Regions from separate parts of the Streptomyces sp. NPDC096323 genome, predicted to be linked through region 2. Evidence: riboswitches for the same ligand, from Rfam matches in the RefSeq annotation. Region 2 holds a riboswitch; each other region holds the start of a gene.
The links. A riboswitch is a leader RNA that binds a small molecule or an ion and turns the genes downstream of it on or off. The one in region 2 is predicted to bind cyclic di-AMP.

Region 1: another riboswitch for cyclic di-AMP. It lies ahead of ABTX18_RS30320 (M23 family metallopeptidase); the one in region 2 lies ahead of ABTX18_RS15865 (C40 family peptidase).
Region 3: another riboswitch for cyclic di-AMP. It lies ahead of ABTX18_RS31030 (C40 family peptidase); the one in region 2 lies ahead of ABTX18_RS15865 (C40 family peptidase).

Annotation. Positions count from the first base shown of each region.
Region 1 is NZ_JBEOSI010000012.1:146,762-154,701, reverse strand. It holds gene ABTX18_RS30330 (M16 family metallopeptidase) at 1-1,130, shown strand, start outside; gene ABTX18_RS30325 (M16 family metallopeptidase) at 1,157-2,539, shown strand; cyclic di-AMP (ydaO/yuaA leader) riboswitch at 2,768-2,935, shown strand; gene ABTX18_RS30320 (M23 family metallopeptidase) at 2,949-3,785, shown strand; gene ABTX18_RS30315 (GntR family transcriptional regulator) at 4,039-4,731, shown strand; gene ABTX18_RS30310 (HPr family phosphocarrier protein) at 4,913-5,194, opposite strand; gene ABTX18_RS30305 (bifunctional acetate--CoA ligase family protein/GNAT family N-acetyltransferase) at 5,367-7,940, shown strand, end outside.
Region 2 is NZ_JBEOSI010000005.1:228,360-236,299, reverse strand. It holds gene ABTX18_RS15870 (hypothetical protein) at 1-535, opposite strand, end outside; gene ABTX18_RS15865 (C40 family peptidase) at 720-1,898, opposite strand; cyclic di-AMP (ydaO/yuaA leader) riboswitch at 1,897-2,063, opposite strand; gene pcrA (DNA helicase PcrA) at 2,322-4,760, shown strand; gene ABTX18_RS15855 (peptidoglycan DD-metalloendopeptidase family protein) at 4,842-6,449, opposite strand; gene ABTX18_RS15850 (esterase/lipase family protein) at 6,731-7,657, opposite strand.
Region 3 is NZ_JBEOSI010000013.1:53,667-61,606, forward strand. It holds gene ABTX18_RS31020 (ATP-dependent Clp protease proteolytic subunit) at 1-575, shown strand, start outside; gene ABTX18_RS31025 (hypothetical protein) at 583-891, shown strand; cyclic di-AMP (ydaO/yuaA leader) riboswitch at 1,248-1,418, shown strand; gene ABTX18_RS31030 (C40 family peptidase) at 1,422-1,895, shown strand; gene ABTX18_RS31035 (LysE family translocator) at 1,929-2,576, opposite strand; gene ABTX18_RS31040 (LysR family transcriptional regulator) at 2,650-3,567, shown strand; gene ABTX18_RS31045 (ATP-binding protein) at 3,607-4,050, opposite strand; gene ABTX18_RS31050 (helix-turn-helix domain-containing protein) at 4,259-5,116, shown strand; gene ABTX18_RS31055 (DUF397 domain-containing protein) at 5,141-5,347, shown strand; gene ABTX18_RS31060 (8-amino-7-oxononanoate synthase) at 5,397-6,539, opposite strand; gene bioB (biotin synthase BioB) at 6,683-7,885, shown strand; gene ABTX18_RS31070 (adenosylmethionine--8-amino-7-oxononanoate transaminase) at 7,878-7,940, shown strand, end outside.

The DNA of each region.
Region 1 (7,940 bases), on a different contig from region 2:
TCGAACTGGTGCAGGGCGCCGGGGGCTCCCTCAACGGGACCACCAGCTTCGAGCGGACCAACTACTTCGAGACGATGCCGACGCACCAGCTGGAGCTGGCCCTGTGGCTCGAGGCCGACCGGATGGGCTCGCTGCTCGCCGCGCTCGACGACGAGTCCATGGAGAACCAGCGTGACGTCGTCAAGAACGAGCGCCGCCAGCGCTACGACAACGTGCCGTACGGCACCGCGTTCGAGAAGCTGACGGCCCTCGCCTACCCGGAGGGCCACCCGTACCACCACACCCCGATCGGCTCGATGGCCGACCTGGACGCGGCGACACTGGAGGACGCGCGGACCTTCTTCCGTACGTACTACGCGCCCAACAACGCGGTGCTCTCCGTCGTCGGCGACATCGACCCCGAGCGGACGCTCGCCTGGATCGAGAAGTACTTCGGCAGCATCCCCTCGCACGACGGCAAGCAGCCGCCGCGCGACGGCACGCTCCCCGGGATCATCGGCAGCCAGCTGCGCGAGGAGGTCCGCGAGGAGGTGCCGGCGCGTGCGCTGATGGCCGCCTACCGGCTGCCGCACGACGGCACGCGCGAGTGCGACGCGGCCGACCTCGCACTGACCGTGCTGGGCGGCGGCGAGTCGTCCCGGCTGCACAACCGCCTGGTCCGCCGCGACCGGACGGCCGTCGCGGCCGGATTCGGGCTGCTGCGGCTCGCGGGCGCGCCCTCGCTCGGCTGGCTGGACGTCAAGACGTCCGGCGGCGTCGAGGTGGCGCAGATCGAGACCGCGGTCGACGAGGAGCTGGCCCGGTTCGCCGAGGAAGGCCCCACGCCCGAAGAAATGGAGCGTGCCCAGGCCCAGTTGGAGCGCGAGTGGCTGGACCGCCTCGGTACGGTCGCGGGCCGCGCCGATGAACTGTGCAGGTTCGCCGTGCTGTTCGGTGACCCGCAGCTCGCCCTGACAGCCGTGCACCGGGTGCTCGACGTGACCGCGGAGGAGGTCAAGGCGGCCGCCAGGGCCCAGCTGCGGCCCGACAACCGGGCCGTGCTGGTCTACGAGCCGCTCGCGCCCGCCGAGGCCGCCGAAGAGGCGGACGCCGCCACCGACACCGACGCGCACGAAGGAGCGGACAAGTGACCGACGCTGCCGCGACTGGAGTTCCGATGGAGTACCACCCGCAGCCCGCCCCCGGCGTGGCCAGGCCATGGGCCTTCCCCGCGCCCGAGCGCGGCTCCCTGCCCAACGGCCTCACGGTGCTGCGCTGCCACCGCCCCGGCCAGCAGGTCGTCGCCGTCGAGATCTTCCTCGACGCCCCTCTGGACGCCGAGCCCGAGGGCCTGGACGGGGTCGCCACGATCATGTCCCGAGCGCTGTCCGAGGGCACCGACAAGCAGAGCGCCGAGGAGTTCGCCGCCGAGCTGGAACGCTGCGGTGCCACCCTGCACGCCCACGCCGACCACCCTGGCGTCCGGGTCTCCCTGGAGGTTCCGGCCTCGCGGCTGGCCAAGGCGCTCGGCCTGGTCGCCGAGGCGCTGCGGGCTCCCGCCTTCACCGACAGCGAGATCGAGCGGCTGGTGGGCAACCGGCTGGACGAGATCCCGCACGAGCAGGCCAACCCGGCCCGCCGTGCCGCCAAGCAGCTCTCCAAGGAACTCTTCCCGGCTACGGCCCGTATGTCGCGCCCCCGCCAGGGCACCGAGGAGACCGTGGCCCGGATCGACTCCGCGGCCGTGCGCGCCTTCTACGACGCGCACGTCCGTCCGTCGACCGCGACCGCCGTGGTCGTCGGGGACCTCACGGGCATCGACCTGGACGCGCTGCTCGCCGACACCCTCGGGGACTGGTCGGGCAACACCGCCGAGCCCTGGCCCGTCCCGCCGATCACCGCCGACGACACGGGCCGCGTGGTGATCGTGGACCGCCCCGGCGCTGTGCAGACGCAGCTGCTGATCGGCCGGATCGGCGCGGACCGGCACGACAGCGTCTGGCCGGCCCAGGTGCTCGGCACGTACTGCCTGGGCGGCACGCTCACCTCCCGGCTCGACCGGGTGCTGCGCGAGGAGAAGGGCTACACCTACGGCGTACGGGCCTTCGCCCAGGTCCTGCGCTCCTCGGCCCCGGGCTCCGCGTCCGGGGCGACGGGTGCCGCGATGCTCGCCATCAGCGGTTCCGTGGACACGGAGTCCACCGGCCCGGCCCTGGAGGACCTGTGGAAGGTCCTGCGGACCCTGGCCGCCGAAGGGCTGACGGACGCCGAACGCGAGACGGCCGTGCAGAACCTCGTCGGCGTCGCCCCGCTGAAGTTCGAGACGGCTGCCTCCGTCGCGGGCACCCTCGCCGACCAGGTCGAGCAGCACCTCCCGGACGACTACCAGGCACAGCTGTACGCGCGCCTCGCGGAGACCGGCACGGTCGAGGCGACCGCGGCCGTGGTCAACGCCTTCCCGGGCGACCGGCTGGTCACGGTCCTGGTCGGCGACGCCTCGCAGATCGCGGAGCCCGTCAGGGCCCTCGGCATCGGTGAGGTGTCGGTCGTTACCGGCTGACGGCTGAACTGACGGCCGCGGCCACTTCCCCTGATACCGGGGCAAAAGGAAGACCCCGACGGAGCGGACTCCGTCGGGGTCTTCCCTTTTGCCCGCTTTGCGGGAGAGGTTGCCTGTCTGCCCTGTGGGATACACGACAAAACGGCCTGTCCGTTTGGTGCGGGCAAGCGCCCCCGCCTAGCGTCGGCTCCGCTGTCCGTCACTCGTATGCCGCATCCGCGACGTACCGGGCAGTCATCGCCGAGTCCCCGTCAGGCGCGAGCCCGGGGAGCCGGGGACCCACGCAGTCCCTGGGGTGAATCGGATGCCCGCGCCTCGTACGAGGCGGGTGGATCCGTAGGAGACCTTCCTGCTCCGAACCCGTCAGCTAACCCGGTAGGCGAGAAGGAAGGAAAGGACCAGCCACTTCATGGCGTTCACCCGTGCCTCCGGGAAGCACCGTGCCCCGGGCCGTCTGACGCGCAGCGGCGCGAAGGCCATCGGCATCGCGACCCTGGCCACCACCGGCGTCATCGGCGGACTTGCCTCGCCGGCCCTCGCCGCGGACACCGAGACCCCCGCCGCCGGCGAGACCGGCCTCACCCAGGTCATCGCCATCGAGAACGTGCTCGCCGACCGGATCGAGGCGCAGGCGGACGCGCAGCAGCACCAGGCCGACGTCGCCGAGAAGAAGGCCGAGGCCGAGGCCAAGAAGGCGAAGGCCGCCGCGAAGGCGAAGGCCGACGCCAAAGCCAAGGCCGCCGCGAAGGCCGCCGCGAGGGCGAAGGCCGTCGCCCGCGCCGAGGAGGCCCGTGAGCGCGCCGCCCGCGCCGCGCGCTCCGCCGAACGCGCCCGGCTCGGCGCCTTCCAGCTTCCCGTCGCCGGTTCGTACGTGACCACCGGCTACAAGTCCAGCGGCTCGCTCTGGTCCTCCGGAAGCCACTCCGGCATCGACTTCCACGCCGCGTCCGGGAGCTCCGTCGTCGCCGTCGGCTCGGGCACGGTCGTCGAGGCCGGCTGGGGCGGGGCATACGGCAACAACATCGTGCTGCGGATGACGGACGGCACGTACACCCAGTACGGCCACCTCTCGTCGATCGGCGTGTCCGTCGGCCAGAGCGTCGGCGCCGGACAGCAGATCGGCCTCTCCGGCTCCACCGGCAACTCGACCGGCCCGCACCTCCACTTCGAGGCCCGCACCACACCCTCGTACGGCTCCGACATGGACCCGGTCGCCTACCTGCGCGCCCACGGCGTCTTCGTCTGACCCTCCTGACCCACCCGGAACAGCCGATCCCCGGACAGCCGTTCCGAAGACTCGAAGACCCCGGCATCACGCCGGGGTCTTCGCCGTCTCCGCGTACCGGAGGGCTGCACGCACCGGTGTGCCCGGGTGGCCGGAGACCAAAAGATATTCATGAATTTCCACCCGCCGTCGGAAATGCGACCGCATTGCAATAGAGTCGCAGGGCAGGCGTCGATCGGCCGCGTTTCGCGGGGATTAAGGCGGAGGTTCGGACATGCGCATTCCGGCGCATTCGGTATGCACGGCAATCCGTGAGGACATCGTCCAGGGTGTCTACGAACGCGGCAGCCGACTCACCGAGGAGGTGCTCGCACGCCGGTACGGGGTCTCCCGCGTCCCGGTACGGGAGGCGCTGCGCACCCTGGAATCCGAGGGATTCGTGGTCACCCGCAGGCACGCCGGAGCCTGCGTCGCCGAGCCCACCGAGCAGGAGGCCGCCGACCTCCTGGAGGTCCGGACGCTGCTGGAGCCGCTCGGCGCGGCCCGCGCCGCCCACCGCCGCACGGACGCGCACCTCAAGGTGTTGCGCGGCCTGGTGAGGCTCGGTCAGGAGCGCGCCCGCCGGGGCGAGGGCGAGGACCTGCGCTCCCTGGGTGGCTGGTTCCACGAAACCCTCGCGCAGGCCTCCGGCAGTCCCGGTCTGATCGCGCTGCTCACCCAGCTCCGGCACAAGACCGCCTGGATGTACACGATCGAGCAGCCGGCCCGTCCGGCCGATTCCTGGGCCGAGCATGGAGCGATCGTGGACGCCGTGGCGCGCGGCGACGCGGAGAGGGCGAGGGCGCTGACCGCCCAGCACGCCGAGCGGGCCACCGCCGCGTACCGGCTGCGCCGCCCCGGCCGGCCGGACGCCGCCCGGGTGAGGACTTCGCAACATGTCGTAAACACCCCGAGCGGCCGGCATTAACAATTGCGCCGTATACAAAGAATAGGCATTCCGCAGGGCTTTCTTTTCGCTGCCCGAATTCATTGATGGCGGAGCCGTGCGGTGACGCGAGCGCATGTGTCCGTACGAAAAAGCCGCGGCTCCCCGTCAAGGGTGCCGCGGCTCTCGCGCGGGAATTCCCGCAGTGCGTGACCCGACGGGATCAGACGGTCTCCGGAAGCTCGTCGAGCCCCTCGGCGACCAGCTTGGACAGGCGGTCCAGGGCGGCTTCGGCGTTGTCCGCGTCGGAGGCGAGCACGATCTCCTCGCCGCCCTGCGCGCCGAGACCGAGCACGGCGAGCATGGAGGCCGCGTTCACCGGGTTGCCGTCGGCCTTGGCGATGGTGACGGGGACGCCGGAAGCCGTGGCGGCACGGACGAAGATGGAAGCGGGGCGGGCGTGCAGGCCCTCGGCCCAACCGACGTTGACGCGGCGCTCAGCCATGGTTCTGCCCTTCACGAATCAATGGTTGTCTAGACCAGTCTCTCATGCAGTGCGCGATGCTCCGGCCGACCCGCCGCCCCCTTCCCACCACGCCGCACCGTCGCCCGGCAACCCTCACACTGCCCCCGCCCCGGCACCCACGCGACCGCTGGCGGAGCCGTACGCTTTGGCCATGCAGCCCTCTCCGGAGCAGAGTCCGCATCACGCCTACCCCGATCACTGGGAGGCGGACGTGGTGCTCCGCGACGGCGGCACCGCGCGCATCAGGCCCATCACCACGGACGATGCCGAACGGCTGGTCAGCTTCTACGAGCAGGTCTCCGACGAGTCGAAGTACTACCGCTTCTTCGCCCCCTACCCCCGGCTCTCCGCCAAGGACGTCCACCGCTTCACCCATCACGACTACGTCGACCGGGTGGGGCTGGCCGTCACGGTGGGCGGCGAGTTCATCGCCACCGTCCGCTACGACCGGATCAACGCGCAGGGCAGGCCCGCCACGGCCCCGGCCGACGAGGCCGAGGTCGCCTTCCTCGTCCAGGACGCGCACCAGGGCCGGGGCGTGGCCTCGACCCTGCTCGAGCACATCGCGGCCGTCGCCCGCGAGCGCGGCATCCGCCGCTTCGCGGCCGAGGTGCTGCCCGCCAACAACAAGATGATCAAGGTGTTCCGGGACGCCGGTTACACCCAGCAGCGCAGCTTCGAGGACGGCGCCGTCCACCTCACCCTGGACCTCGAACCGACCGCCGAGTCGCTGGCCGTCCAGCGCGCCCGGGAACAGCGCGCCGAGGCCCGCTCCGTGCAGCGGCTGCTCGCCCCGGGCTCCGTCGCCGTCATCGGCGCGGGCCGCACCCCCGGCGGCGTCGGCCGCACCGTCCTGCGCAACCTCCTGGGCGCCGGCTTCACCGGCCGCGCCTATGCCGTGAACCGCGCCTTCGCCGCCGACCAGGCCACGATCGACGGCGTGCCCGCCCATCGCTCCCTCGGCGAGATCGGTGAATCCGTCGACCTCGCCGTCGTCGCCGTCCCGGCGGAGCGGGTGCCCGAGGCCGTCGCGGACTGCGGAGAACACGGCGTCCAGGGACTCGTCGTCCTGTCCGCCGGGTACGCCGAGTGGGGCGCCGAGGGCCGCGAGCGCCAGCGCGAACTGGTGCGCCAGGCGCGCGCGTACGGCATGCGGATCATCGGCCCGAACGCCTTCGGCATCATCAACAACTCCGAGGCGGTCCGGCTCAACGCCTCCCTCGCGCCCGAGCGGCCCGCCCCCGGGCGCATCGGCCTGTTCACCCAGTCCGGCGCGATCGGCATCGCCCTGCTCTCCGGGCTCTACCGGCGAGGCGCGGGGCTCTCCACCTTCATCTCGGCCGGCAACCGCGCCGACATCTCCGGCAACGACTTCCTGCAGTACTGGTTCGAGGACCCGGACACCGACGTCGCCCTGCTGTACCTGGAGTCGCTCGGCAACCCCCGCAAGTTCACCCGGCTCGCCCGGCGGACCGCGGCCGTGAAGCCGGTGGTCGTGGTGAAGGGTGCCCGGCACAGCGGCTCCACACCCCCCGGTCACGCGGTCCCCGTCAGCCGGATCCCCGACGCGACGGTGTCCGCGCTGATGCGGCAGGCGGGCGTGATCCGCGTCGACACGGTGACGGAGATGGTCGACGCGGGACTGCTCCTGGCCGACCAGCCGCTTCCCGCGGGCGGGCGCGTCGCGATCCTCGGCAACTCGGAGTCGCTCGGGCTGCTCACGTACGACGCCTGCCTGGCGGAGGGGCTGCGACCGCGCCCGCCCATCGACCTCACCACGGCCGCCACCCCTCAGGACTTCCGGGAAGCGCTGGCCGAGGCGCTGGCCGACGGCGGCTGCGACGCGGTCGTCGTGACGGCGATCCCGTGGGTGGGGGAGAACGGCGAGGCGGAGTCGGGGGACGGGGAGGTCCTGGCCACGGCCCTGCACGCGGCGGCCGCGTCCGGCCCCGCCAAGCCGGTGGCCGTGGTCCATGTGGAGATGGGCGGCCTCGCGGAGGCGCTGGCCGCCGCGACCAGCACGGTGGCGCAACAGCGTCCGGCGCCGCCGCCGCCCGCCCTCGCGGTACCGGCACCCCCCGCCACCACTGCCCGTACTGCCGCCGCCACCGAGGCAGCCCCCGAGAACGCTGCCGGAGATGCCCCCGTAGCACCCCGCCCCCTCGGCCGGATCCCCGCCTACCCCGCCGCCGAACGCGCCGTCCGGGCGCTCGCGGAGGCCGTGCGGTACGCCCAGTGGCGACGCGAGACCGCCGTACCGGGGAAGGTGCCCGAGTTCCTCGACGACACCATCGACGAGCCGGCCGCGGCCGCCCTCATCGAGACCCTGCTCGGCCCGGACCCCGATCCGCGCGGCCGGCCACTGGAACACGACGAGGCGCGCGAGCTCCTGGCCCGCTACGGCATCACGGTCCGCCCGACCCTGCCGGCCCCCGGTCCTGAGGAGGCCGTCGCCGCGGCGGCGCGGCTCGGCTACCCGGTGGCGCTGAAGACCACCGCGCCCCATCTGCGTCACCGGGCCGACCTCGGCGGAGTCCGCCTGGACCTCGACGGCGAGGCCGCGCTGCGGCGGGCGTACGGCGAGCTGACCGGCCTGCTCGGCCAGCCCGCCGAGCTCCGGCCCGTCGTGCAGTCGATGGCCCCGCGCGGCGTCGACACCGTCGTACGGGCCACCATCGACCCGGCGGCCGGCGCCGTCCTCTCCTTCGGCCTGGCCGGCGCACCC
Region 2 (7,940 bases):
GCCGCGCGCGTCCCGTCTCCGCGGCCGACGCGCGCAGCCCGTGGACGTGCAGCGTCTGCTCCTCGGGACTCCACGCCATGATCCGCTCGACGTCCCGATCCTGGATCACGTCCTCCTCGGCGGCCGTCGCGCCGTCCCCCGTGTCCAGTGCCCGGGCGAGCGCCCGCGCCGACTCGGAGGGGCCGGCCGCGCCGTCCGGGCCCTGGTCGATGAGCATCGCCACCCCGGCGAACAAGGCCCTGAGCGCGAGCACCGCCGCCGCCGTGAGGCCGTCCGGGCGGAGCTCCGGGGCGAGTTCGGGAAGCACGCTCAGCCGGCGGTGCATGGCGGCGGCCACGTCCTCGTCCGGCGGCGTGATCTCCCACAGAAGCTCCAGGGCGGCCACACAGGTGTCCTGGTCCGCCGGGCGGCTCTCGTCGGCGAGGTACCGCAGGAGCACCCCCGCGGTGCGCTCGGCGCAGGCCGCCGAGAACAGCCTGGCCTGGCCGAAGGTGCCGAGGGTGGCCAGGTCCCGGACGCTCTCCAAGATCTTCACGGTCGTTCACTCCTGCAGGGTGCTCGTCCTGTGTGCGCTGCCCGTCCGGTGCCGGGCACCTTCCGCACGGTACCCGGCACGCGAACCCCGCAGGGCAGGCTCCGGCGCCCCTGCCGCCGGCCGTTTGGTACCCGGCACGCGAACCCCGCAGGGCAGGCTCCGGCGCCCCTGCCGCGGGCCGTTTCTAGGCGGGACGCACGCTCCCGTAGATCGGCATGTAGTAGATCGACTCCTCGCGCACGTTCGCCCCCGGCTTCGGCGCGTGGATCATCATGCCGTCGCCCTTGTAGATGCCGACGTGGCTGATGTCGTCGTAGAAGAAGACCAGGTCCCCCGGCTGCAGATCCGCCGTGGCGATCCGGGTGCCCACGTTCACCTGGTCCCAGGTGGTCCGCGGAATGTCGACGCCGGCCGCCTTCCAGGCCGCCTGGGTGAGCCCCGAGCAGTCGTACGAGGCCGGGCCGGTCGCCCCCCAGACGTACGGCTTGCCGAGCTGCGCCTCGGCGAACGCCATGACCTTGTCCGCCTTGGTCGAGGCGTCGGCGTCCGCGCCCGTGCCCGAGTCCGTGCCTGTCCCGGTGTCCGTTCCCGTGCCGCTGCCGGCCTCCTCGGCGGCCGCCTCGGCCGCCGCGGCCTCGCGCTGGGCCTCGGCCTTCGCGGCGGCCTGCTTCTTCGCCAGTTCCGCCGCCTTGCGCTTGGCCTCCGCCTCCTTCTTGCGCTCCAGCTCGGCCAGCCGCGCCTTCTCCTCGGCGGTCAGCTTCGACAGCAGGCCGCGGGCCTCGGACAGCTTCGTCTGGACGTTCTGCTTGCTGGTGCGCAGCGTCGCCTGCGACTCGGTGAGCGTCTCCAGGCTCGCCACGGCCTCGGCCCGCTGCTTGGACGCCTTCGCCTGCTGCGTACGGAAGTCCGACACGGCGCGCTGCTGGCGCTCGGTCATCCGGTCCATGAGGTGCGTCTGGTCGAAGAACGACTGCGGGTCGTCGGCCAGGAAGAACGTGGCGGTCGGGGCGAGGGTGCCGCCGCGGTACTGGGCGGCGGCGAACGTGCCCAGCGTCCTGCGGGCCTCGTTCAGCTTCTCGGTGCGCTGGGCGACGTCGTCCAGCAGCGTGTCCACCTTGGATCGCTGCCCGGCCGTCGCCTCCTTCGCCTGGTTGTACTGCTGGGTCGCGGTGCCCGCCTGCCGGTAGAGGTCGTCGACCTTCTTCTGCACGTCCTCGATGCTGGGCTTGGGAGCCGGAGCGGCCAGTGCGCTCTGCGAGGACAGCAGGGTCACCGACGCCAGGGCGGCCGTCGTGAGCCCGACGGCGGGGCCGGAGCTGCGCAGGGGAGTGCGCGGTTTGCGATGCGATGCCAAGGCCGGCATCTCCTTCCGTGGACCGCCTACCGGGTTAGCTGTCGGGTTCGGGCGGAACGGAAGGCTGCCCTACGGTCCTGGTGGGGGTTGCGGACCGATTCACCCCGGTGATGCGTGTGGGTCCCCGGTTCCGGACTCCCCTGAAGGACAGCCCGGATTCGGCGTGGAAGCCCGCTCGGCGTGGATCGCCTCTGGGGGTACGGGCCGCCCGAACGAGCACGCTAGCCAACCCATGGTGCCGCTGTGAAGGTTGATGTTCGATATGCCCGATACATTTTCGTGACCTCGGCGGATCGGGGTGCCGCGGGCAGGCGGGGACCGGGATTCCCGGACGCGGTGCGGTCCGCCGATCGCTCTGTGTGCGCGGTGCTGGGTGCGTGCTTCGTCACTCTGCCCCGGAGTGTCAGTGGGGCGCCCTAGACTCGGGAGGCGATGAGCAGCCTCTTTGACGACAGTTTCCTGGCCGGCCTCCAGCACACGGAGGAAGGGCCCCCGCCGCCCCCCGAGGACTCCGCACCCGAAGCGGTGCCGGAGGACCTCTTCGCGGGCGTGTTCGACGGGCCCCCGCCGCCCCGCGACGCGTACTACCGTGACGGGGCCCACCGGCCCGTCATCGACGCGGCCGCGCTGCTCGACGGGCTGAACACCGAGCAGCGCGCGGCCGTCGTGCACGCCGGGTCCCCGCTGCTCATTGTCGCCGGCGCCGGTTCGGGCAAGACCCGCGTACTGACCCACCGCATCGCCCACCTGCTGGCCGAGCGCGGGGTGCACCCGGGCCAGATTCTGGCGATCACCTTCACCAACAAGGCCGCCGGCGAGATGAAGGAGCGCGTCGAGCAGCTCGTCGGGCCCCGGGCCAACGCCATGTGGGTCATGACCTTCCACAGCGCGTGCGTACGGATCCTGCGCCGTGAGTCGAAGCGGCTCGGCTTCACCTCCTCGTTCTCGATCTATGACGCCGCCGACTCCAAGCGGCTGATGGCCCTGGTCTGCCGCGATCTCGATCTCGACCCGAAGCGTTTCCCGCCGAAGTCGTTCACGGCGAAGGTCTCGAACCTGAAGAACGAACTGATCGACGAGGAGACCTTCGCCGGCCAGGCGACGGACGGCTTCGAGAAGACCCTCGCCCAGGCCTACGCGCTGTACCAGTCCCGGCTGCGCGAGGCCAACGCCCTGGACTTCGACGACATCATCATGACGACGGTCCACCTGCTCCAGGCGTTCCCCGACGTCGCGGAGCACTACCGCCGCCGCTTCCGTCATGTCCTCGTCGACGAGTACCAGGACACCAACCACGCCCAGTACACGCTCGTACGGGAACTGGTCGGCCCGGCCGGTCCCGAGAACGCCCCCGCCGAACTGTGCGTCGTGGGTGACGCGGACCAGTCGATCTACGCCTTCCGCGGCGCGACCATCCGCAACATCCTCCAGTTCGAGGAGGACTACCCCGACGCCACGACGATCATGCTGGAGCAGAACTACCGCTCCACGCAGACGATCCTGTCCGCGGCCAACGCGGTGATCGAGCGCAACGAGAGCCGCCGCCCGAAGAACCTCTGGACCAACGCCGGCAGCGGCGCCCGGATCACGGGCTACGTCGCGGACACCGAGCACGACGAGGCGCAGTTCGTCGCCGACGAGATCGACCGGCTCACGGACGCCGGGGACGCGAAGGCGGGCGACGTCGCCGTCTTCTACCGCACGAACGCCCAGTCCCGTGTCTTCGAGGAGATCTTCATCCGCGTCGGTCTGCCCTACAAGGTGGTCGGCGGCGTGCGCTTCTACGAGCGCAAGGAGGTCAGGGACGTCCTGGCCTACCTCCGGGTCCTCTCCAACCCCGAGGACACCGTCCCGCTCCGGCGCATCCTGAACGTGCCCAAGCGCGGCATCGGCGACCGCGCCGAGGCGATGATCGACGCGCTGTCGATGCGCGAGAAGATCTCCTTCCCGCAGGCGCTGCGCCGCGTCGACGAGGCGTACGGCATGGCGGCCCGCTCGGCCAACGCCGTCAAGCGGTTCAACACGCTGATGGAGGAGCTTCGCACGATCGTGGAGTCCGGCGCCGGACCGGCGGTCGTCGTGGAGGCCGTCATGGAGCGGACCGGCTATCTCGCCGAACTCCAGGCGTCCACCGACCCGCAGGACGAGACCCGCATCGAGAACCTCCAGGAACTCGCCTCCGTCGCCCTCGAGTTCGAGCAGGAGCGGGCGGAGGACGAAGGCGCGGGCACCCTCGCCGAATTCCTGGAGAAGGTCGCGCTCGTCGCCGACGCCGACCAGATCCCCGACGAGGACGAGGACGGCTCCGGCGTCGTCACGCTGATGACGCTGCACACCGCGAAGGGCCTCGAGTTCCCGGTGGTCTTCCTGACCGGCATGGAGGACGGCGTCTTCCCGCACATGCGGGCGCTGGGCCAGGTCAAGGAGCTGGAGGAGGAGCGCCGGCTGGCGTACGTCGGCATCACGCGTGCCCGCGAGCGGCTCTATCTCACCCGGGCGGCGATGCGCAGCGCGTGGGGCCAGCCCGCGTACAACCCGCCGTCGCGGTTCCTGGAGGAGATCCCGGACCAGCACCTGGAGTGGAAGCGCAAGGGCCCGATGGCGGCCGCGGCGGGCCCGACATCGGGCATCACCTCGTCGCTCTCCGCGTCCCGCGCACGCTCCGGCCCCTCGGGCTTCGCGACGCGGCGGACCTCGGACAAGCCGACGATCACGCTGGTGGCCGGCGACCGGGTGACCCACGACCAGTTCGGTCTGGGCACGGTGACGGCGGTCGAGGGCATCGGGGACCAGGCGAAGGCCACGGTCGACTTCGGCGACGAGCGGCCGAAGAAGCTGCTGCTGCGATACGCGCCGGTCGAGAAGATCTGACGCGGGGGCGCGGGGGCACGCGAGCGCTGGGGCGCGGGCCGGCCGGGGTGTTCCGCCCCGGCCGTCGTGAGCGCGCGCCGGTCAGTTCGGGTTGACGTTGTGGCTGCGCAGCCACGGCAGCGGGTCGATGGCCGCGCCGCCGCCGGGCCGCACCTCGAAGTGCAGGTGCGGGCCGGTCGAGTTGCCGGAGTCGCCGGAGTGCGCGATGACGTCACCGGCCTTGACCCAGCCCGAGCGGATCCGGGTGCTGCTGAGGTGGCAGTACCAGGTCTCGGTGCCGTCGGCCGCGGTGACGATGGCCATGTTCCCGTAAGCGGTGTTGAACTGCGTGCGCACGGTGCCGTCGGTCGCGGCCATCACAGGGGTGCCGTAGTCGACGGGGAAGTCGATCCCTGTGTGCACGGACATCCAGTTGACGCCGGCCTGGCCGAAGTACGCGCTGAGCTGGTGATTGGCGACCGGCATGACGAACTTGGGGCGCAGGGCCTCCTTGCGGGCGGCCTCCGCCGCACGCCTCTTCTTCTCGGCGGCCTGCCGCTCCTTCAGGTCGATGCGTTCCTGGGTGCGGCTGGCGCGGTCGGCGAAGTTCTCCGCGTCGGCGCTGAGGTTGGCCAGCTGGGTGTCGAACTTGTTGTTGGCCGCGACGGGCTTGACCGTGCCGGGGTCGGCGGCCGCCATCGTCGTGGTCTCGTCCTTCTTCTCCTCGCCGCCCATTCCGCCGACGGAGGCTGCGGCGATCCCCGCCACGCTCATCACGCAGGCGGAGGGGACGGCGACGGTGAGGAGTGCGGAACGCTTCGCGGGGGAGCGCCTGCGGCTTCGCCCGCCGCTGCGGGTGACGGGGCGGCCTGCGGTGCGGTGGCCGGTGGCCGGCGGCGCTGCTTCGGCTGCGGTTCCTGCGGCTTCGTGGTCCTGGGCGTGGTCTTCGGGCTCGGGGCCGGTGCCGTGGGTCCCGTCGGTCGTCTCTGCGTCGAGGTCCGTCTCCGGGAGGCTGAACTCGGCGGTCCTGTACGGCTCCGGCTCGTAGAGGTCGTAGGCGTCGAAGGAGGCCGGCGCTTCGTACGGTGCTTCCTGAGGAGCCTGCTGCGGAGTGGTGTGCCCGGTCTGCTGTTCGTACCCGGGCGTGGCGCCGGTGTTCCAGGCGGTGGCGTCGTAGGCACCGGTGTCGTAACCCGTCGTGCCGGCGTCGGCCCACTGGCCGCTCTGCTGCCAGGTGGTGTCCCACTGGCCGGAGGAGTCGGGGGCGGGGTGCTGGGCCGGGATCGTGGGGCCGTAGCCGCCGTCCGCCGGGATCCAGGTCGCGCCGGTGTCGTACGGGGAGCCGGTGTCGTACGGGTGCTGCTGCTGGTTCTGCTGGTTCTGCTGGGGCTGCTCGGTGTAGGCCGTGTAGTCGGCGGCGGCGTGGCCGTACGCGGCCGTGGGGTGCGCGCCCGTGTCCCACTGCGAGGAGTCGTACGTGCCGCTGTGGCCGGCCTGGTCGCTGCCGTAGGGGGCGGCGTAACCCGTCGCGGTCTCGTACGTGCCGCCGTACGAGGCGTCATACGTGCCGTCGTGCGTGCCGTCGTGCGTGCCGTCGTGCGTGCCTTCGTACGTGCCGGGGAGGGAGCCGAAGAGCGGGTCGGTGTCGAAGCCGCCCGTGGAGTGGCCGTCATATCCGGCGTACCCGGCGTGGGGGTGCTGGTCGTTCACCAACTTCTCTCTCGCCTCGGCAGCAGGGCCAGCATGTCCCGGGCCCAATGGGGCTCCGTGGGACAGCAGTGGCCGCGACTGTACCCGGCGGTATGCGACGCCGACAATCTTCGCCGGCCTCCGGGTGCTCAGGAAACGGGCAATCGGCCGCCTTTCGGAGGGCTGCTCACACAGCCTTGGCTCTACGTTCGAAATTCGTTCTATTTATGGGCGGTGTGAAACGTTGACGGGGCGGGGTGCGGCTTCCGAAATCAGATGGATTGAGTCGGATTAGGGCGGATTCACGCCACGGAGGCGGCGTCGGCCGACCCATGGGCGGACGCGGGCGCGTCGAGCGCCTGGCGGACGCCGGCGGCCACGGCGGGGTGCACGGGCAGGGCGAGATGCCCGACGCCGCTGACGCGTACGTTCACCGCGTCCAGATCCGGATGGTCGATACAGGCCGCCTCGACCGGGACGATCACCTGGTCCAGCTCGCTCCAGAAGCTGACGAACCGGGTGCGGCAGCCGGGCGCGGGGAGCCGCAGCTCCTCGATCGGCGCCGAGCCGCTGCGCATCTGGCGCACGATGGGGTGGGCGGCGGCCAGTGGGGCGACGGAGGTGCCGCCGTGCGGTGTGCCGAGGGTGACGAGCGTGCGGACCCGTCGGTCGCCGCCCAGCCGCTGGACGTAGTAGCGCGCTATCAGGCCGCCGAGGCTGTGCCCGACGATGTCGACCTCGCGATGGCCGGTGCGGGCGCAGATCTCCTCGATGTGCCGGTCGAGCAGTTCAGCGGCCGTGCGGATGTCGCAGGTCAGCGGGGAGTAGTTGAGCGACTCCAGGTGGTGCCAGCCGTACCGGGCCAGCGAACGGCGCAGCAGGACGAAGACGGACCGGTTGTCGATGAAGCCGTGCAGGAGCACGACCGGCGGCCGCTCCGGGTGGTCGGCGGGCAGCGCCGTCGTCCCTGCGGGAGCGGGCGTGGGGGCTGTCTGTCCTCCTGGCGTGCCGGCCATCGCCCTTCCCGGTTCCGCACCGCCCGCGGGGGGCCGCTCACCGGTGATGCCGGTCGGGTACAGGAGCGTGTGCCCGGCGAGGACCACCAGCTCTAGGGCGGTGGCCCTGAGCAGGGCCGCGGACAGCCGGGGGGACGGTATCCGGGTGGACGGCAGCCATGTGCCCGCACACAGCCGGCGCAGCAGTAGGGGAAGAAAAGGCAGGGTCTTCACGGTCGACCTCCTGCTCCGGCACCCGGGGGAGAAGCGGCTCGCTGCCCCGTATGCCCTCGTGGGGCGCCGTGTCGGAGGTCCGGGCCCGGCCGGTCGCCGTCCCGGGACCCGCTGCCTGCCCGTGACCTCCGGATCGCCTGCGGTGACCGGCGGACGGGCAGATGGCGAGCCGTGTCACCGTGCCGTGCGGCTGACGGCGCGGTGACGCGGCGACCTCGTCGCGGCTCCCCTGGCGGCCGGTCCCGCACGGCATGGCTGCCGTGTGCTGCGGGGACGGCGCCCG
Region 3 (7,940 bases), on a different contig from region 2:
CCCGCACGCTCGACCCCTACTCCAAGCTCCTGGCCGAACGCGTCGTGTTCCTCGGCACGCCCGTGGACGACACGGCGGCCACCGACCTGGTGGCCCAGTTCATGTACCTGGAACACGACGCGCCCGACCGGCCGATCCAGCTCTACATCAACTCCCCGGGTGGGTCGTTCGGGGCCATGACGGCCATCTACGACACGATGGCGTACCTCACCTGCGAGGTGGAGACCTTCTGCCTCGGCCAGGCAGGCGCCGGCGCGGCCGTGCTCCTGGCAGCCGGCGCGCCCGGCCGACGGCACGCCCTGCCGGGCGCCCGCGTAGTCGTGCAGCAGCCCGAACTCGCCGAGCCCGTACAGGGGCAGCCGTCCGACCTGGAGATCGAGGCCCGGGAACTGGACCGGATGCGCGAGACGCTGACCGGCATGCTGGTCCGTCACACCGGCCGCACCGCCGCGCAGATCACCGCGGACACCGAGCGCGATCTCATCCTCGACGCCGAGGACGCCAAGGACTACGGGTTGATCGACCACATCGTGCAGAACCGCGGACTGTCCGTCCCGCCGCACCCGGCGCGGTGAATCCGCGATGGAGCCACCGGAGTTCGCGCCACTGCCCGCCCTGACCCGCGCGGAGGGCGAGTTCATCGACCGCTATCTGCAAGTCCTCGACCAGGTGGGCCGGATCAATCCGGCCCACGGATGCGACACGTACAGCGCCCTGCGCGCCGCCCAGGCGCTGGCCTCGCACGCGGCCGCCCTGCGGGACGCGCTCGCACTGATGCACGAGCGGGGCGAATCCCGGATCCACGCGGCCACATTGACCAGGGCGCTGCGTGTTCTCGACGGCGAGCGGCGCTCGCGGCGGGTCGCCCTGCCGCCCGACCCGCCGAGTTGACCGGTCTGTCGGCGGCACGCCCGACGTTGATCAGCCCGTCGGCCGACACGCCCGACGCGGCGACCGAATTCTCTCCCTCGTTCGGCGTAGGCGCTACTTCGCACGAGGGACAGCTCGATTTGCGCTTTCGAGCCGGACCGTGGGTGAGATCTGCCGTTACGTCGCTGGTACGGCATCGGTCGACGCATGGCGACAGCGCCCCGGAGGGCATCTCGCCACCCGAACAGGTCATTCGTGACGAGGGTCACATATCGCCGTTTCACCTCGGAAATCCGGCACGCGGTGAGTCAAGATCCCTGGGACGACAAGCCCCCGCCACCGCGGCGGGGCGGTCCGGGCGGACGCCGAGTCCTGCCGCCGTCCGGATGCCTGGTCGACAGGAGTGGATCGGCAGGAGTGGAGGACCCAGCACAACGGGCCGACCGGATTTCCGGCCGACCCTCGGGGTGAAGCCGCGTATGCGGCCGGGCCACTTCGCCGGCCCGAACCCGACAGGTCATCCTTCACAGGCGGCTGACGAAGGGTTGCGCATGACTGCGCAGGTTCATGTCCCGTCTCTGCTTGCCCGGGCCACTACGGCCTCGGCCATGACTCTCGCCGCCGTCGGCGGCACGCTGTTCGTTCCCGGCGCCGCGACCGACGCCCAGGCCGCGACGCATTCGATGAAGGCGCTCAACATCGCCGCGTCGAAGAAGGGGGCGCCCTACCGGTGGGGCGCCACCGGACCGAGCCGCTTCGACTGTTCCGGGCTGACGCTGTACTCGTTCAAGAAGGCGGGCAAGAAACTCCCGCGCACGGCCCAGCAGCAGTACAACAAGACCCGCCACATCTCGCCCTCCCAACGACAGCGCGGCGATCTGGTCTTCTTCCGTTCCGGCCGCAGCATCTACCACGTGGGCATCTACGCGGGCAGCGGCAAGATCTGGCACTCGCCCAAGACCGGGGCCGTGGTCCGCCTGGAGAAGATCTGGACGAGGAGCGTCTCCTACGGACGGGTCCGTTGAAGCCACTCCCCCGTACCCGAGCGCGCGCCCGCGTCAGTGCAGCAGCGGGCCCGTCACCAGGACGAGTCCCAGTGCGGTGAGTGCCGCGCCGCTGCCGCCCTCGATCGCCCGGGCGGTACGCGGCCGGCGCAGCCACCGGCCGAGGCGGTCCACCAGGAGCGCCACGGCCGGGAACCAGATCAGCGCCATCAGCACGACGATCGCGGCGAGGAGCAGCGTCCTGGGCAGGGGGGCGGCCCCGGCCGGGACGAACTGCGGCAGCAGGCTGAGGAAGAGTACGGGCGCCTTGGGGTTCAGCGCGTTGGTCAGGAACCCCTGGCGCAGTGCGCGCCCGGTTCCCCTCGCGGCCCGCTCATCGTGCCCGTTGTCCTGCCCGGCCTCCGCCCCCTGCGCGCCGCGCCGCCGGGCCGCGTACAGGGCGCTGAGGCCCAGGTAGAGCACGTACGCACCGCCCAGGACCTGGACGGTGCGGAACAGCGCGGGCACCGCCACGAGCACGGCGGCCAGGCCCGCCACGGCGAGCGCGGTGTGGACGAGAAGACCCCCGGCGACCCCGAGGGCCGTCGCCACCCCCGCCGCGCGCGAGGCGAGGGCGTTGCGTACGACGACGGTGAAGTCCGCGCCCGGCAGGGCGACCATGGCAGCGGCGACTCCGACGAAGGCGGTCAGTTGGGTGTCCATGGGCTCCACTCTGGACCTGGAGAGCCTTTAGCATGTACTTGCAATCTCTAGGGCCTGCCAAAAGGAACGCTTAATGTACGACCCCACACGGCTGGCGGCGCTGGTGGCGGTCGCCGAGGCCGGTTCGATCACCAGGGCCGCCGTCCGCCTGGGCTACACCGCCCCGGCGCTCTCCCAGCAGCTCGCCAAACTGGAGCGGGAGGCGGGGGCGCCGCTGCTGGTACGGCATCACCGGGGCGCCCGGTTGACAGCGGCGGGCGAACTTCTCGCGGGGCGCGCACGGCGGGTCCTCGACGAGATGGAGCAGGCCCGCCACGAACTGGCGGGCCTGGCCGGACTCTCCGGCGGACGCCTGAGGGTCGGCACCTTCACCACCGCAGGCATCCATCTGCTGCCCCCGGTGTTGAGCGCGTTCCGCCGGGCGCACCCGGACGTCGAACTGGTCGTCACCGACTACGAGCCGCCGGGCGGGGTGGCCGCGGTCGCGGCCGGCGAGGTGGATCTGGCCCTGAGCCACGCCTATGAGCCCGCCCCCGCGTCGCCGCCGCCCCCGGGTGTCGTCTCCGAGCCGCTTTTGGTCGAGGAACTCGTGCTGATCACGGCCGCCGGGCAGGTTCTGGCCGACGGCAGCGGGCGGCTCCCGGTGACGGAGCTCGCGGGCCGGCCCCTGATCAGCAGCGCGCCCACGCATCCGCCGCGTCGCGGGGTGGAGAGCGCACTCGCCGAGGCGGGGGCGCTGCCCGCGGTGGTCTGCGAGTCCCCCGGCTATGCGCTGGTGTGCGCTCTGGTGAGTGCGGGCATCGGAATGGCGGTGGTTCCCGAGATGGTGGCCGCGATGTCGCCGACGCCGCTGTCCGTCCGCCGGCTGGATCCGGCCTCGTTCCGCCGGACGATCTCGGTGGTGCACCGCGGAGACCGTACGAGCGCCGCGGCGGCGACCTTGCGGGCTCTGCTGCGCAGCGGATTCGGGCGGGCCGCGGCGTCACAGTGACGGCGAGTGCGGCGCTCGCCGGGCAGGGGCGGAGGCGCGTCAGTGCTCGACGGGTACGGATACGGGCACGTGCCAGGGCAGCGCGATCCAGACGGTCTTTCCGCCGTCCGGGGTGGGGGTGACGGTCAGCCGGCCCCCGTACTCCTTGGCCAGCGAGCGGATGATCACCATGCCGCGGCCGTTGTCCTGCTGCACGGCCGCCGGGAGCCGCTGGGGCCGACGGGGGTGACTGTCCGTCACTCCGAGGCGCAGTTGCTCCTCACGCTCCAGGCGGAGATCCACGGTGAAGGTGGGCGACTGTCCGAAGGTGTGCTGGACCGCGTTGGTCGCGAGCTCCGAGACGATGAGCCGGACGGTCTCGCCCGTGTCCGTACCCGCGGGCAGTCCCCATTCGGCCAGTACCTGTGCCACATACCTCCGGGCCGCGGAGACCGAGACCGGCTCGCTCGGCAGAGTGACGCTTGCTTCTTGATGGTCTGCCATGGCGAGCCGTCCCTTTCCCACCCGGAAGCGACCCCGCGATCGATGGTCCGGGTTGTGCTTCGCGCCAGATTGCCACTGATGCTGCCTTCTGTAACGACGATCCACCAAGATATGCATATATCTGTCGCTCAAAGCGGTGAACTCTGCCCCGGATGCCCCGTAAGGGCGGCACACTGTCCGCTCGGCGGGAGTGGGAGGGAGGCGCCCCATGCGGCACGGCCCCGCGGTGCGACGCCGCAAGCTCGGGGAGGAGCTGCGGAGTCTGCGTCACGCGTCGGGACTCACGAGCCGGGACGCGGCTCGTCTGCTCGGCTGGCACCAGTCGAAGGTCAGCCGGATCGAGACCGGCGTGAGCGGAGTCCGGCCCCGCGATGTGGCCCGGCTGCTCGACGTGTACGGCACGGACGACCCGACGCTGCGCGAGGTCCTGGAGGCGCTCGCGGGTTCGGCGGGCGGTGGGGGCGCGGGGTGGTGGCACGCGTACCGCGGTCTCATCCCGCCGCAGTACCGCGACTTCATCAGCCTGGAGTCACAGGCGCGCACCGCCCGCACCCTGGAGACGTCGGTGGTGCCGGGTCTCCTGCAGACCGCCGACTACGCCCGCGCGGTGACCCGGGCCTCACTCGACGGACTGCCCGTCGGACAGCTGGACTCGCTGGTGGAAGTGCGGCTGGCGCGGCAGGGAGTCCTGCGGAGCGACCCTCCGCTGAGGCTGAGCGCGGTGGTGGACGAGGCGGTACTGCGACGCGGGGTCGGCGGCCGCCGGGTGATGCGGGAGCAGTTGCGGCACCTCAGCCGGGTGGCCCAACTCCCGCACGTGTGCTTCCAATTGCTGCCCTTCTCGGTGGGCGGCTATGTGGGCCTCACCGGACCTTTCGTTATCTTTTCCTTTCCGAACACCTCTGATCTGGATGTGGTCGTTCTCGACCATTTGACGAGTAGCCTCTACCTGGAGCGGAAAGAAGACCTTGAGGCGTACAGCTCGGCCTTCCGCACCTTGCAGGCACACGCGCTGTCGCCGGAGCACTCGTTGGACCTGATCGCCGCAATGAGCGACGGTCGGTGACCCTGACTGCCCGAGGGGGGCGTCATGCCGGATGGCCTCGCACAGCACGCGTTACGTTGGCGGCGCAGCAGCCGCAGCACGGGAATGAACAACTGCGTGGAGACCGCGCGCTTCGGCGGCCGGAGACTGGCCGTGCGTGACTCCAAGGACGTATCCAGGCCGCCTCTGCAGTTCTCCGGCGCGGCCTGGACGTCCTTCGTCACCGCCCTGAACGGCGGTTCGGTCCGCTGAGCCGACGGCCCGGCGTTCCGGCGTTCCGGCATGGCGGTTCCCCGGCGGGTCAGCCGGCCGGCGCGGTCCGCCGTACGATCCCCACCGCGTGCGCGATCTGCTCGTCCGTCAGGTCGGCGCGCGCCGTCAGCCGCAACCGGGAGATGCCGTCCGGTACGGACGGTGGCCGGAAACATCCGACCGCCATGCCGGCCGCACGGCAGTCGGCCGCCCAGCGCACGGCGGCCTCGGCCGAGGGCGCGCGCACCGAGACCACCGCCGCGTCGGGACGGACCGCGGTCAAACCGGCCGCGGTCAGCTGCCCGTACAGCGCGGTCGCGACCGTACGGGCCCTGGCGGCGCGTGCCGGTTCACGCCGCAGGAGCCGCAGGCTGCCCAGGGCGGCGCCCACGGCGGCCGGGGCGAGCCCGGTGTCGAAGATGAACGTCCGGGCGGTGTTGACCAGGTGGTCGATGACCCTGGCCGGACCGAGGACCGCCCCGCCCTGGCTGCCCAGGGACTTGGAAAGGGTGAGTGTGGCGACGACGCCTTCGGCGCCGGCCAGGCCGGCCGCGGCGAGCGCGCCCCGGCCGCCGTCCCCGAGCACTCCGAGGCCGTGCGCGTCGTCGACGAGCAGGGCGGCGTCCTCCGCGCGGCAGGCGTCGGCCAGTTCGGCCAGAGGCGCGGCGTCGCCGTCGACCGAGAAGACCGAATCGGTGACCGCCAGCGACCGGCCCCGGTGCGCGCTCAGGGTCTTGCGCACCGCCTCCGGATCGGCGTGCGGCACGACCGCGGTCTCGGCCCGCGACAGCCGGCAGCCGTCGACGATCGAGGCGTGATTGCCCGCGTCCGACACGATCAGCGCGCCCCGGCCGGTCAGGGCGGTGAGCGCCGCGAGATTGGCGGCGTAGCCGGAGGAAAGCACCAGGGCCGCCTCGAAACCGCAGAAATCGGCCAGTTCTCGTTCGAGCTCGGCGTGCAGCGCGGTGGACCCCGTGACCAGCCGGGAGCCGGTGGCGCCGCCGCCCCAGCGGCGCGCCGCTTCGGCCGCCGCGGCGGTCACCTCCGGGTGCCGGGTCAGGCCGAGGTAGTCGTTGCTCGCGAGGTCCAGCAGTTCCGGTTCGGCGGGCCGCGGCCGGAGCGTCCGGACGAGTCCGGCGTCCGCGCGGCGGCGCGCCTCCTCGTCGATCCAATCGAACGGGGCGAAGGACATGGGCGGGTCCCTTTTGTAGGCAGCTCACAGACCCTAACCGGGGGCGCGGCCGGGCAGGGTGTGGCCATGCACACACCCTCTGCGGGCTCTGTTGTCCGGTTCCTCCTTGGCTCGGAGCGGTGCCGTGCGTCAGGATCATCGCCATGGACCTCCTGAACACGCTGGTGGACAAGGGGCTGCGGCGCGAGCTGCCGACCCGTGAAGAAGCGCTCGCCGTACTGGCGACCCCCGACGACGAACTGCTCGACGTGGTGGCCGCGGCCGGAAAGGTGCGCCGTCAGTGGTTCGGACGGCGGGTGAAACTGAACTATCTGGTCAACCTGAAGTCCGGGCTCTGCCCCGAGGACTGCTCGTACTGCTCCCAGCGGCTGGGATCCAAGGCCGAGATCCTGAAGTACACGTGGCTGAAGCCCGACGAGGCGTCGAAGGCGGCGGCCGCCGGAGTGGCCGGGGGCGCCAAGCGCGTCTGTCTGGTCGCCAGCGGCCGGGGCCCGACCGACCGGGACGTCGACCGGGTGTCGCAGACCATCGAGGCGATCAAGGAACAGAACGAGGGCGTCGAGGTGTGCGCCTGCCTCGGTCTGCTCTCCGAAGGCCAGGCCGACCGGCTGCGGTCGGCGGGCGCCGACGCGTACAACCACAACCTCAACACGTCCGAGGGGACGTACGGGGACATCACGACCACCCACACCTACGCCGACCGGGTGGAGACGGTGCACCAGGCGCAGGCTGCCGGGCTCTCCGCCTGTTCGGGGCTGATCGCCGGGATGGGCGAGAGCGACTCGGACCTGGTCGACGTGGTCTTCGCCCTGCGCGAGCTCGACCCGGACTCGGTGCCCGTCAACTTCCTGATTCCCTTCGAGGGCACGCCGCTGGCCAAGGAGTGGAATCTGACGCCGCAGCGCTGTCTGCGCATTCTGGCGATGGTCCGGTTCGTCTGCCCGGACGTGGAGGTACGGCTGGCGGGCGGGCGCGAGGTGCATCTGCGTACGATGCAGCCGCTGGCCCTGCATCTCGTCAACTCGATCTTCCTGGGCGACTATCTGACCAGTGAGGGCCAGGCGGGACAGGCCGACCTCGACATGATCGCGGACGCCGGCTTCGAGGTGGAGGGCGCGGGCACGACGACGCTGCCCGGCCACCGGGTGGACGCGGGCGCCGGCTGCGGATCGCATGCGGGCGGGTGCGCGCCCTGCGGCGACGGCCCGGAAGCGGAGACCGCTCCGGCGGAGGCCGCTTCGACGAAGGCCGCCTCCACGGAAACGGCTGCAGCCCAGGCCGCGCGTACGGACCTGGTGACGGTCCGGCGTCGCGGCGCGGGTACGGATCTCGCCCCCAATGCCTGAGCCGCTCACCCCCGCCGGGCTGCGGGCCCTGGACCGGGCCCATGTCTGGCATCCG